Nordella sp. HKS 07: one gene and its partners. Each later gene encodes a partner of the first gene's protein in a complex. Links are inferred from orthologs where the notes say so. Each region holds a gene or a part of one and is shown in the gene's direction. Other genes may lie near its edges. The genes, in order: secY, secG and secA.

Region 1 (3,131 bases):
AACAGATCTACAGCCCGGCACGGCGTCCCGCCGACCAGCGCGCTACGCTGATCGGCCTCGGCCTCAACAAGCGCCACAAGCGCAGCACTCTGCAGGATACGCCCGCGGTTCGCGGCATGATCGCCAAGGTCCAGCACCTTGTGCGCGTCGTCGAGTAAGGAATAGATGCGATGAGACTCAATCAGATTTCCGACAATGAAGGCGCTCGGCGTCCGCGTAAGCGGCTCGGCCGCGGTATCGGTTCGGGCCTCGGCAAAACGGCGGGTCGCGGCGGCAAGGGCCAGACGGCCCGTTCCGGCGGCGCCAAGGCGGGCTTCGAAGGCGGCCAGATGCCGATCTATCGGCGTCTTCCGAAGCGCGGCTTCAACGTTCCGTTCCCGGTCGAGTATAACGAGATCAATCTCGGCCGGATCCAGCAGGCGGTCGATGCCAAGAAGCTCGACGTATCCGCTCCGGTGACGCTCGATGCTCTCGTCAAGGCCGGCGTCATCACCAAGGCGCGTGCGGGTCTGCGCCTGCTCGCCTCGGGAGAGTTCAAGGCAAAGCTCGCCTTTGAGGTGGATCATGCCTCCAAGGGCGCAATAGCCGCGGTCGAAAGAGGCCGGCGGCAGCGTCAAGGTGCTGAAGGCTGCGAAGCCCGAGGGCGAGCCGGTCAAGGCGGAAGCCAAGGCGAAAGCCGCCAAGCCTGCCGCCAAGTCGGAAGAGAAGCCGGCGGCCAAGGCGAAGAAAGAAGAGAAGCCGGTAAAGTCGAAGTGAGTTGCGGGCGCCGGCCCGGCACCCCATCTAGGGGATTTGGGTCGGGTCCTGAGGGAAGCACATGGCATCGGCAGCTGAACAACTTGCAGCCAACATAAATTTCTCGGCCCTGGCCAAGGCCGAGGATCTCAAGAAGCGTATCTGGTTCACGCTCGGCGCCCTCATCATCTACCGGCTCGGCACCTATATCCCTATGCCGGGGGTCGATACGATCGAGCTCGCCCGCTTCGCGGCGCACAACTCCACAGGCATTCTGGGCTGGGTCAACGGGCTCGCGGGCGGCGCCCTCGGGCGCATGGCGATCTTCGCCCTCAACATCATGCCGTATATTTCGGCATCGATCATCATACAGCTGCTGACCACCGTCTCGCCGCATCTTGAGCAACTCAAGAAGGAAGGCGAGTCGGGCCGCAAGAAGATCAATCAGTATACCCGCTATGGCACGGTGGTCATCGCCGCGCTGCAGGCCTACGGCATCGCCGTGGGTCTCGAGGGGCAGGGGAGCATCGTGCTCGATCCGGGCCTCTTCTTCAGGGCCAGCACGGTCATTACGCTGACCGGCGGCACCGTCTTCCTGATGTGGCTTGGCGAGCAAATTACTGCGCGCGGAATCGGCAACGGCACCTCGCTCATCATCTTCTCGGGCATCGTCGCCGGCCTCCCGACGGGTCTCGCAGCACTCCTCGAGCTCGGTCGCACCGGCCAGATGTCGACGTTCCTCATCCTCGGCATCTTCATCATCGCGCTCGCCGTCATCGCCTTCATCGTCTTCGTCGAGCGGGCCCAGCGCCGGCTGCTGATCCAGTATCCGAAGCGCCAGGTCGGTATGAAGGTCACGCAGGGCGACAGTTCGCACCTGCCGCTCAAGCTCAACACGTCGGGCGTCATCCCGCCGATCTTCGCGTCCTCGCTGCTCCTGCTGCCGATCACGGTCGCCAATTTCACCCAGGGCCAGGGGCCGGATTGGCTCAACCGCATTACGGCTCTTCTGGGCCATGGACAGCCGCTCTTTCTCACCTTCTACGCGCTGCTGATCGTCTTCTTCGCGTTCTTCTATACGTCGATCATGTTCAACCCGAAGGACACGGCCGACAATCTGAAGAAGTATGGCGGCTTCATTCCGGGAATCCGCCCGGGCGAGCGCACCGCGGAATATATCGACTATGTGCTGACCCGCATAACCGTGCTCGGCGCCCTTTATCTTGCGATCGTCTGCTTGCTGCCGGAGTTCCTCATCGGTTATGCCGCCATGCCGTTCTATTTCGGCGGCACGTCGCTCCTCATCGTAGTGAGCGTGACCATGGATACGGTGGCGCAGGTTCAGGGCCATCTGCTTGCCCAGCAGTATGAAGGCTTGGTCAAGAAGGCGAAGCTTCGGGGAGCGCGCCGTTGAATCTGATCCTGCTCGGACCGCCTGGCGCCGGCAAAGGCACTCAGGCGAAGCTGCTCGAAGACAAGAAGGGCTACAAGCAGCTCTCCACCGGCGACATGCTCAGGGGCGCGGTTGCCGCCGGCACCGAAATGGGCCGCAAGGCCAAAGAGGTGATGGACAAGGGACAACTCGTCTCCGACGACATCGTCATCTCCATCATCTCGGAGCGACTGGACCAGCCTGATGTCAAGAAGGGCTTTATCCTGGACGGCTTCCCGCGCAATACGGCACAGGCCGAAGCGCTCGACCGGATGCTCGGGGAGAAGGGGCACAAGCTCGACGCCGTCATCGAAATGGAAGTCGATGACGAGGAACTCGTGAGGCGCATAGCTGGTCGCTATACCTGCGCCAAGTGCGGCAAGGGCTATCACGACGAGTTCGAGAAGCCGAAGAAGCCCGGCGTTTGCGACGTCTGCGGATCGACGGAGTTCGCGCGGCGCGCCGACGACAATGAGAAGACGGTCAGGGACCGTCTGGTAGTTTATAACAAGCAGACTGCTCCGCTGGTCGATTATTACGGCCGGACGGGGGTGCTGCATACGGTAAACGGTATGGCGGAGATCACGGAAGTGACCCGCCAGATCGAGGATGTGCTGGGACAGGCATGACGGTCGGGTGTGGCATCTAAGCGGTTGACGCAACTGCGATTCAGCCTTAGATACACCCCGTTATGACCGACATGAAGGCTGGCTTCAGGAGGGGAAACCTCCGGAGGCACGGCCTTGTGCCATTTAGGCGCCGGCACCGCGTTTGAGTATTGACGGAGACTATGGGCGTAAGCCCTTGTAAGGCTTAGGAGAAAATAAAGTGGCCCGCATCGCAGGCGTTAACATTCCGACCAATAAGCGCGTTGAAATCGCCCTTCGCTATATCCATGGCATCGGCCCGGTCAATGCGAAGGTGATCTGCAAGCAAGTCAGCATCCCGACGTCCAAGCGCGTCA
Region 2 (2,931 bases), 400 kb from region 1 along the record:
GTACTGGCTCATTGAGCTCGACCGCCATGCCGCCGAGCTCGCCTCGTGGAAGCGGCTCTATTACGCGCCGGACTGGTCGATCGACGAACCGCAGGCCAATTCGCGCAACGTCCCGGCCGCCGTTCTCGCGGCCTCACCCGTCAACGCCGAGTGGAACGCGCCGCAGGACCTCGTCGACACGCTGCAACTGGTGCTGATGCGCTCGCCGACCCGGCATGCCCAGCTCGCCATGAGCCGGCACCGCGAAATGGGCATCATCACCGAGCGCGAAATGGCGCTTGGCCGATTGCTGCTCCCTCATATCAGGCGCGCCGCGATGATCGGCGATGTGATTGACCTCAAGACGGTGGAGTGCGAACGCGCGCATCAGGCGCTCGATGCCCTGATGGCCGGCGTCGTGATGACCGACAAGCGGGGGCTTATCCTCAGCTCCAACAAGGCCGCCGAGACGATGCTGAGGCAGGGCCGGCCCATTCATGCGGCGGGCGGCATGATCCGGACCGAGGATCCGGCGTCGTCCCTGAAGCTCATTGCGGCCATCGCGCAGGCCGGCGACCGTGTGATCGGCGCGGACAGCAAGGCGAGGGCGGTTCGGCTGACCCGCGCTGGCGACCCTCCGATGCTGGCTCATATTCTGCCGCTGGAAGAGGGCGATGTCCGCTCCAGGCTGCATCCCGGCGCCAAGGTCGCGATCTTCATCGGCCCAGTGTCGGCGGCGGCGCATGGGGCGGAGGCCATGTCGGTCGCCTATGACCTGTCGCCGATGGAGACGCGCTTGCTCGACGGCCTGCTGCAAGGACAGAAGCTCGCGGAAGCCGCAGAAAGGCTCGGTATCGCCGAGACGACGGCGCGCACCCATCTCGGCAACATATTTGGCAAAACCGGGGTGTCGCGCCAGAGCGATTTCATCCGGCTCGCCACCGAAATGGCCTCGGCGATCACGCTTCAGAATTGATCCTCATGCGGCGCGCCGGAAAACGGAAGCCGTTGGGCCGGGCGGACCGTCCGTCCGGCGTTTCAAGAGATGAGATGAGTGTTTCAGTATAACTCTTTGAATTGTAGGGGGTATCCATATTTGGCTGCGGCCCTGGCAGGATCGAATGATGGCGCGTCTTGCCGAAGGGTTGCCTCGCTCCCATATCCGCGCTAGACGCTGCCACCGAATTTCGAAATCGGACCCTCCAGATGCAAACCGTCCTCCTAGTCGTTCATCTCATCATCGCCTTGGCCCTGATCGGCGTCGTGCTTCTTCAGCGTTCCGAAGGTGGTGCCCTCGGGATCGGCGGCGGCGGCGGTGCCGGCTCGCTCTTCTCGGCGCGCGGCGTCGGCAATACGCTGACCCGCACCACGGCCATTCTGGCGGTCATCTTCTTCATGACCTCGATCGGCCTGACATTGCTCTCGGGCCGCACCGGCGGTGGATCGCTCTTCAATTCCCCGGCGACCCAGCAAAACCAGGGCCAGTCGGCGCCGACCGGGTCGGGTGGGAGCGTCCTGCCGACGCTGCCGCCGGCGGGTCAGAATCAGAATCAGCAAGGTGGTGGCTCGGGTGGCACCGGGCAGCCGCAGGTTCCTGTTTCACAGTAGTTTGTTTCACAGCTTTCCACAGAAGCCCGGACCTCAGAAATCCGGGCTTCGAATCGTATGGATGAGAGGTTAGATTAGGGGCCCATGGCGCGGTACATCTTCATCACCGGCGGCGTGGTCTCCTCCCTCGGCAAGGGTCTGGCTTCGGCAGCGCTCGGCGCTCTCCTTCAGGCGCGCGGATTTTCCGTGCGCCTGCGCAAGCTCGATCCCTATCTCAATGTCGATCCGGGGACCATGAGCCCCTATCAGCACGGCGAAGTTTTCGTCACCGATGACGGTGCCGAGACTGACCTTGATCTCGGCCACTATGAGCGCTTCACCGGACGCTCGGCGAACCGGCAGGACAATATCACTACCGGGCGCATCTATCAGGACATCATCGCCAAGGAACGCCGCGGCGACTATCTGGGCGCCACCGTCCAGGTCATTCCGCATGTGACGGATGCCATCAAGGAATTCGTCACCACCGGCAATGAGGGCTATGACTTCGTCCTCGTCGAGATCGGCGGCACGGTCGGCGACATCGAGGGCCTGCCGTTCTTCGAGGCCATCCGCCAGCTCAGCAACGAGCTGCCGCGCGGCCAGACGATCTTCATCCACCTGACGCTCTTGCCCTTCATCCCGACGGCCGGCGAGCTCAAGACCAAGCCGACCCAGCATTCGGTGAAGGAACTGCGCTCGATCGGCATCCAGCCTGATATCCTGCTGTGCCGCGCCGACCGCGAGATCCCGGTCAACGAGCGGCGCAAGATCGCACTCTTCTGCAATGTCCGCCCCTCGGCGGTGATCCAGGCGCTCGACGTGAAGAGCATCTACGATGTTCCGCGCGCCTATCATGCCGAAGGGCTCGACAAGGAAGTGTTGGACGCGTTCGGCATCACCACCGTTCCCGAGCCTGATCTCACGCGCTGGAAGACGGTGATGGACCGCATCACCCATCCGGAAGGCGAGGTGAAGATCGCGGTGGTCGGCAAATATACGGGCCTCCTCGACGCATACAAGTCGCTGAACGAAGCGCTCGTCCATGGCGGCGTGGCCAATAAGGTCAAGGTCAAGCTCGAATGGATCGAATCCGAGATATTCGAGAAGGAGGATCCCGCGCCCTATCTCGAAGGCGTTCATGGCATATTGGTGCCGGGCGGCTTCGGTGAGCGGGGCTCGGAAGGCAAGATCAAGGCGGCCAGGTTCGCGCGTACCCGCAAGGTGCCCTATTTCGGCATCTGCTTCGGCATGCAGATGGCCTGCATCGAGGCGGCGCGCAGCCTGTGCGGCATCGGCAACGCAAGCTCCACCGAATTCGGAGCGACGAGCGAGCCGGTGGTCGGCACGATGACCGAATGGATG
Region 3 (3,460 bases), 5.2 Mb from region 1 along the record:
AAGGCGGCGAATTTGGTCAAGTTCTGAATCATCAGCATCGCATTCCCATATGGGGTCTTGGCACCGGGCGGCGTCCCTGCCGCGATGGTAGCTCATTGGCGGCCAAATCCGGCAAGAATAAGCCGCCTCCAGGCCTCATTTTCCCTAATTCGTTGTAACGCGGCGCGGACAATGGTCGCATTATACGTCAACTTCAAGGGGGGATATGGAACAATTACCTCCTGTGACCTCGATGCAACGCATTGAAGTCCTTGGACAGACCGCCTACGTGGAGAAGGCCTATTCCAGCCTGGAGGCCGGCCCTCAATATTTCCTTTTCCGGCGCCCGGGCAATTGCCCGGAAGCCTCATTTTCATTAAAAGGCGGCCCCAGACTTGCGTCGGCGACAGCGCCCCGTTCCCGAAGGAAAGACTTAATATGCTAGGACTGCGTTCGATCGCGTCGCGGATATTCGGCTCCGCCAATGACCGCAAGGTCGGGAAATATGCCGCCCGCGTCGCCGAGATTAACGCTCTGGAAGCGAGCCTCACCGGCCTCTCGGACGAGGCGCTGCAAGCCCGGACCGCCGAATTCCGCGAGCAGCTGGCCAATGGCCGCTCGCTCGACGACCTGATGGCGCCCGCCTTCGCCACTGTGCGCGAGGCGGCCAAGCGCACGCTCGGGCAGCGCCATTTCGACGTCCAGCTCATCGGCGGCATGGTCCTGCATGAGGGCCGCATCGCCGAGATGAAGACCGGCGAAGGCAAGACCCTGGTCGCCACGCTCCCCGTCTATCTCAACGCGCTCACCTCCAAGGGTGTGCATGTGGTGACGGTCAACGACTATCTCGCCCGTCGCGACGCCCAGTGGATGGGCCAGATCTACAATTTCCTCGGCCTCAGCACCGGCTGCATCGTGCACGGCCTGTCCGACGCCGAACGCCGCCAGCAATATGCCGCCGACGTGACCTACGCCACCAACAACGAGCTTGGTTTCGACTATCTGCGCGACAACATGAAGTTCCATCTCGAGGAGATGGTGCAGCGCGGGCACAATTTCGCGATCGTCGACGAAGTGGACTCGATCCTCATCGACGAGGCACGCACGCCTCTGATCATCTCGGGCCCGATCGACGACAAGTCCGACCTTTACAACGCCGTCGACGTCTTCATTCCGCAGCTCGTCGCCGGCGACTACGAGCTCGACGAGAAGCAGCGCTCCGTGTCCCTGACCGAACAGGGCAACGAGCATATGGAACAGCTTCTCGGCGCCGCCGGGCTGCTCAAGGGCGAGAATTTCTACGACGCCGAGAACGTGACCTTCGTGCATCATGTCCAGCAGGCTTTGCGCGCCCACAAGATCTTCCAGCGCGACAAGGACTACATCGTCAAGGACAACCAGGTCATCATCATCGACGAATTCACCGGCCGCATGATGCCAGGACGGCGTTATTCTGACGGCCAGCACCAGGCGCTCGAGGCCAAGGAGCACGTCGCCATCCAGCCGGAGAACCAGACGCTCGCCTCGATCACCTTCCAGAACTATTTCCGCCTCTATGAGAAGCTCGCCGGCATGACCGGCACCGCCTCGACGGAAGCCGAGGAGTTCATGGACATCTACAAGCTCGACGTCATCGAAATTCCGACCAATGTCCCGGTCGGCCGCAAGGACGAGGACGACGAGGTCTACCGGACCGCCAAGGAAAAATACAAGGCCATCATCGAGGTCATCAAGGACGCCCGCGAGCGCAAACAGCCGATCCTCGTCGGCACGACGTCGATCGAGAAGTCGGAAATCCTCGCCGGCATGCTGAAGAGCATGAACGTTCCCCATAATGTGCTGAACGCCCGTTATCACGAGCAGGAAGCCCAGATCATCGGCCAGGCGGGCTATCCGGGCACTGTCACCATCGCCACCAACATGGCCGGCCGCGGCACCGACATCAAGCTCGGCGGCAACGCCGAGATGCGCATCGCCGCCGAGCTCGCGGACATGCCGCCCGGAGCTGAGCGAACGCAGCGCGAGGAGGCGATCCGCGCCGAGATCGAGCGCAACAAGGAAGAAGTGCTGAAGGCCGGCGGCCTTTTCGTCATCGGTACCGAGCGCCATGAGAGCCGGCGCATCGACAACCAGCTGCGCGGCCGCTCCGGTCGCCAGGGCGATCCCGGCCGCTCGCTGTTCTATCTGTCCCTCGATGACGACCTGATGCGCATCTTCGGCTCCGAGCGCATGGATTCGATGCTGCAGAAGCTCGGCCTCAAGGAGGACGAGGCGATCGTCCATCCATGGATCAACAAGGCGCTCGAAAAGGCCCAGCAGAAAGTCGAGGCGCGCAACTTCGACATCCGCAAGAACCTGCTGAAGTTCGACAATGTGATGAACGATCAGCGCAAGGTCATCTTCGAGCAGCGCATTGGCATCATGCGCGGCGAGGACGTTTCGGAGACCATCGACGACATGCGCCACCAGATCATCGACGATCAGGTCAAGCGCCACATTCCCGAGAACGCCTATGCCGAGCAATGGGACGCCGCGGGCCTGCGCGAGAAGCTGCGCGAAACCGTGGCCCTCGACCTGCCCGTCGATGAATGGGCGAAGGAGGAAGGCATCGCGGACGAGGAAATCCGCGAGCGCGTGATCAAGGCGGCGGACGAGTTCTATGCCCGGAAGCGCGAGACCTACACGCCGGAGATCATGAGCCAGGTCGAGAAGGCGGTTCTGCTGCAGACCCTCGATCATCTCTGGCGCGAGCATATCGTCACCGTCGAGCATCTGCGCCAGGTCATCCATCTGCGCGGCTACGGTCAGCGCGATCCCCTCAACGAATACAAGACCGAGGGCTTCACGCTGTTCGAGGCGATGATTGCCCGCCTGCGCGAGCTGACCACCGGCCAGATCATGCGCGTCGAGCTGCAGAGCCGGCCGTCGGACGACCTCCTCCCCGATGAGGACGACCTGCCGCCGATGCGGGCGCATCACATCGATGCGACCACCGGCCAGGACGATGTCGGCGAAGGATTCATCTTCGGCCAGGAAGCGCCGCGCAAGGCCAAGGGCGCCGCTGTCGATCCGCATGATCCCAGCACCTGGGGCAAGGTCGGCCGCAACGACGCCTGTCCCTGCGGCTCAGGCAAGAAATACAAACACTGCCACGGGGCTTACGCGTAATCAAAATATCAGCCGCCTGTCGAGACAACCTTAGGCGACATACTGCTCCCGCTGCGCAACCAGACATAGGTTACGCGCATGGTGCCAGCCATGATATGCATATGCGTTTCACTACGATAACTCTCAAGGGGCGGAAATGCTTAGACGTAATTCTCTCGCTGTCGCCATGCTTGGCCTCGTTGCCTTCGGTGGCATCGCTCATGCCGCTGATGTGTATGAACCGGCACCAAGCACATGGGGTGGCGCATATGTGGGCGTGATCGGCGGCTACAACTGGTCAAAAGGTTCTTTCAATGGCGATGGCGCATTCGCA

The links.
Region 2: secY (region 1) and secG share a complex: the UniProt entries of both Escherichia coli proteins name them as parts of the sec protein translocase complex. The link is inferred for Nordella sp. HKS 07 from one-to-one orthologs.
Region 3: the proteins of secY (region 1) and secA are in contact, whole or in part, in a crystal structure (PDB 3DIN), measured with the Thermotoga maritima proteins. The link is inferred for Nordella sp. HKS 07 from one-to-one orthologs. Residues at the interface, in WP_004081795.1 of Thermotoga maritima: Glu108, Gly109, Glu110, Glu111, Ala236, Glu237, Arg238, Arg239, Ile240, Thr241, Ile242, Gln243, Tyr244, Ala245, Arg246, Arg247, Val248, Thr249, Gly250, Arg251, Arg252, Val253, Tyr254, Gly256, Ala257, Ser258, Thr259, Tyr260, Leu261, Pro262; in WP_004082002.1 of Thermotoga maritima: Glu261, Ala262, Arg263, Lys300, Ala301, Arg302, Thr303, Ile304, Ile305, Leu323, Tyr324, Asp325, Pro326, Val329, Ser330, Tyr333, Ile336, Lys340, Phe345, Val349, Glu363, Phe364, Tyr374, Ser375, Gly376, Gly377, Glu393, Ile395, Thr482, Ser483.

What each region holds. Positions count from the first base shown.
Region 1 is NZ_CP049258.1:6,229,667-6,232,797, reverse strand. Bases 6-2,983 are described here. They hold secY (preprotein translocase subunit SecY), read left to right. Parts: upstream 6-817; coding sequence 818-2,149; downstream 2,150-2,983. Other genes in these bases: G5V57_RS29410 (adenylate kinase), read left to right, coding at 2,146-2,796; G5V57_RS34655 (hypothetical protein), read left to right, coding at 619-756; rpmD (50S ribosomal protein L30), read left to right, coding at 6-158. In the rest of the region: more of rpmD, read left to right, coding at 1-5; rpsM (30S ribosomal protein S13), read left to right, coding at 2,996-3,131. UniProt on the Escherichia coli protein: The central subunit of the protein translocation channel SecYEG. Consists of two halves formed by TMs 1-5 and 6-10.
Region 2 is NZ_CP049258.1:5,830,712-5,833,642, forward strand. Bases 109-2,886 are described here. They hold secG (preprotein translocase subunit SecG), read left to right. Parts: upstream 109-1,185; coding sequence 1,186-1,587; downstream 1,588-2,886. Other genes in these bases: G5V57_RS27440 (helix-turn-helix transcriptional regulator), read left to right, coding at 109-955; G5V57_RS27450 (CTP synthase), read left to right, coding at 1,672-2,886. Outside these bases: more of G5V57_RS27440, read left to right, coding at 1-108; more of G5V57_RS27450, read left to right, coding at 2,887-2,931. UniProt on the Escherichia coli protein: Subunit of the protein translocation channel SecYEG. Overexpression of some hybrid proteins has been thought to jam the protein secretion apparatus resulting in cell death; while this may be true it also results in FtsH-mediated degradation of SecY.
Region 3 is NZ_CP049258.1:1,016,461-1,019,920, forward strand. The notes cover bases 41-3,347. They hold secA (preprotein translocase subunit SecA), read left to right. Parts: upstream 41-417; coding sequence 418-3,147; downstream 3,148-3,347. Other genes in these bases: G5V57_RS04915 (outer membrane protein), read left to right, coding at 3,284-3,347. Outside these bases: G5V57_RS04905 (peptidylprolyl isomerase), read right to left, coding at 1-32; more of G5V57_RS04915, read left to right, coding at 3,348-3,460. UniProt on the Escherichia coli protein: Required for protein export, interacts with the SecYEG preprotein conducting channel.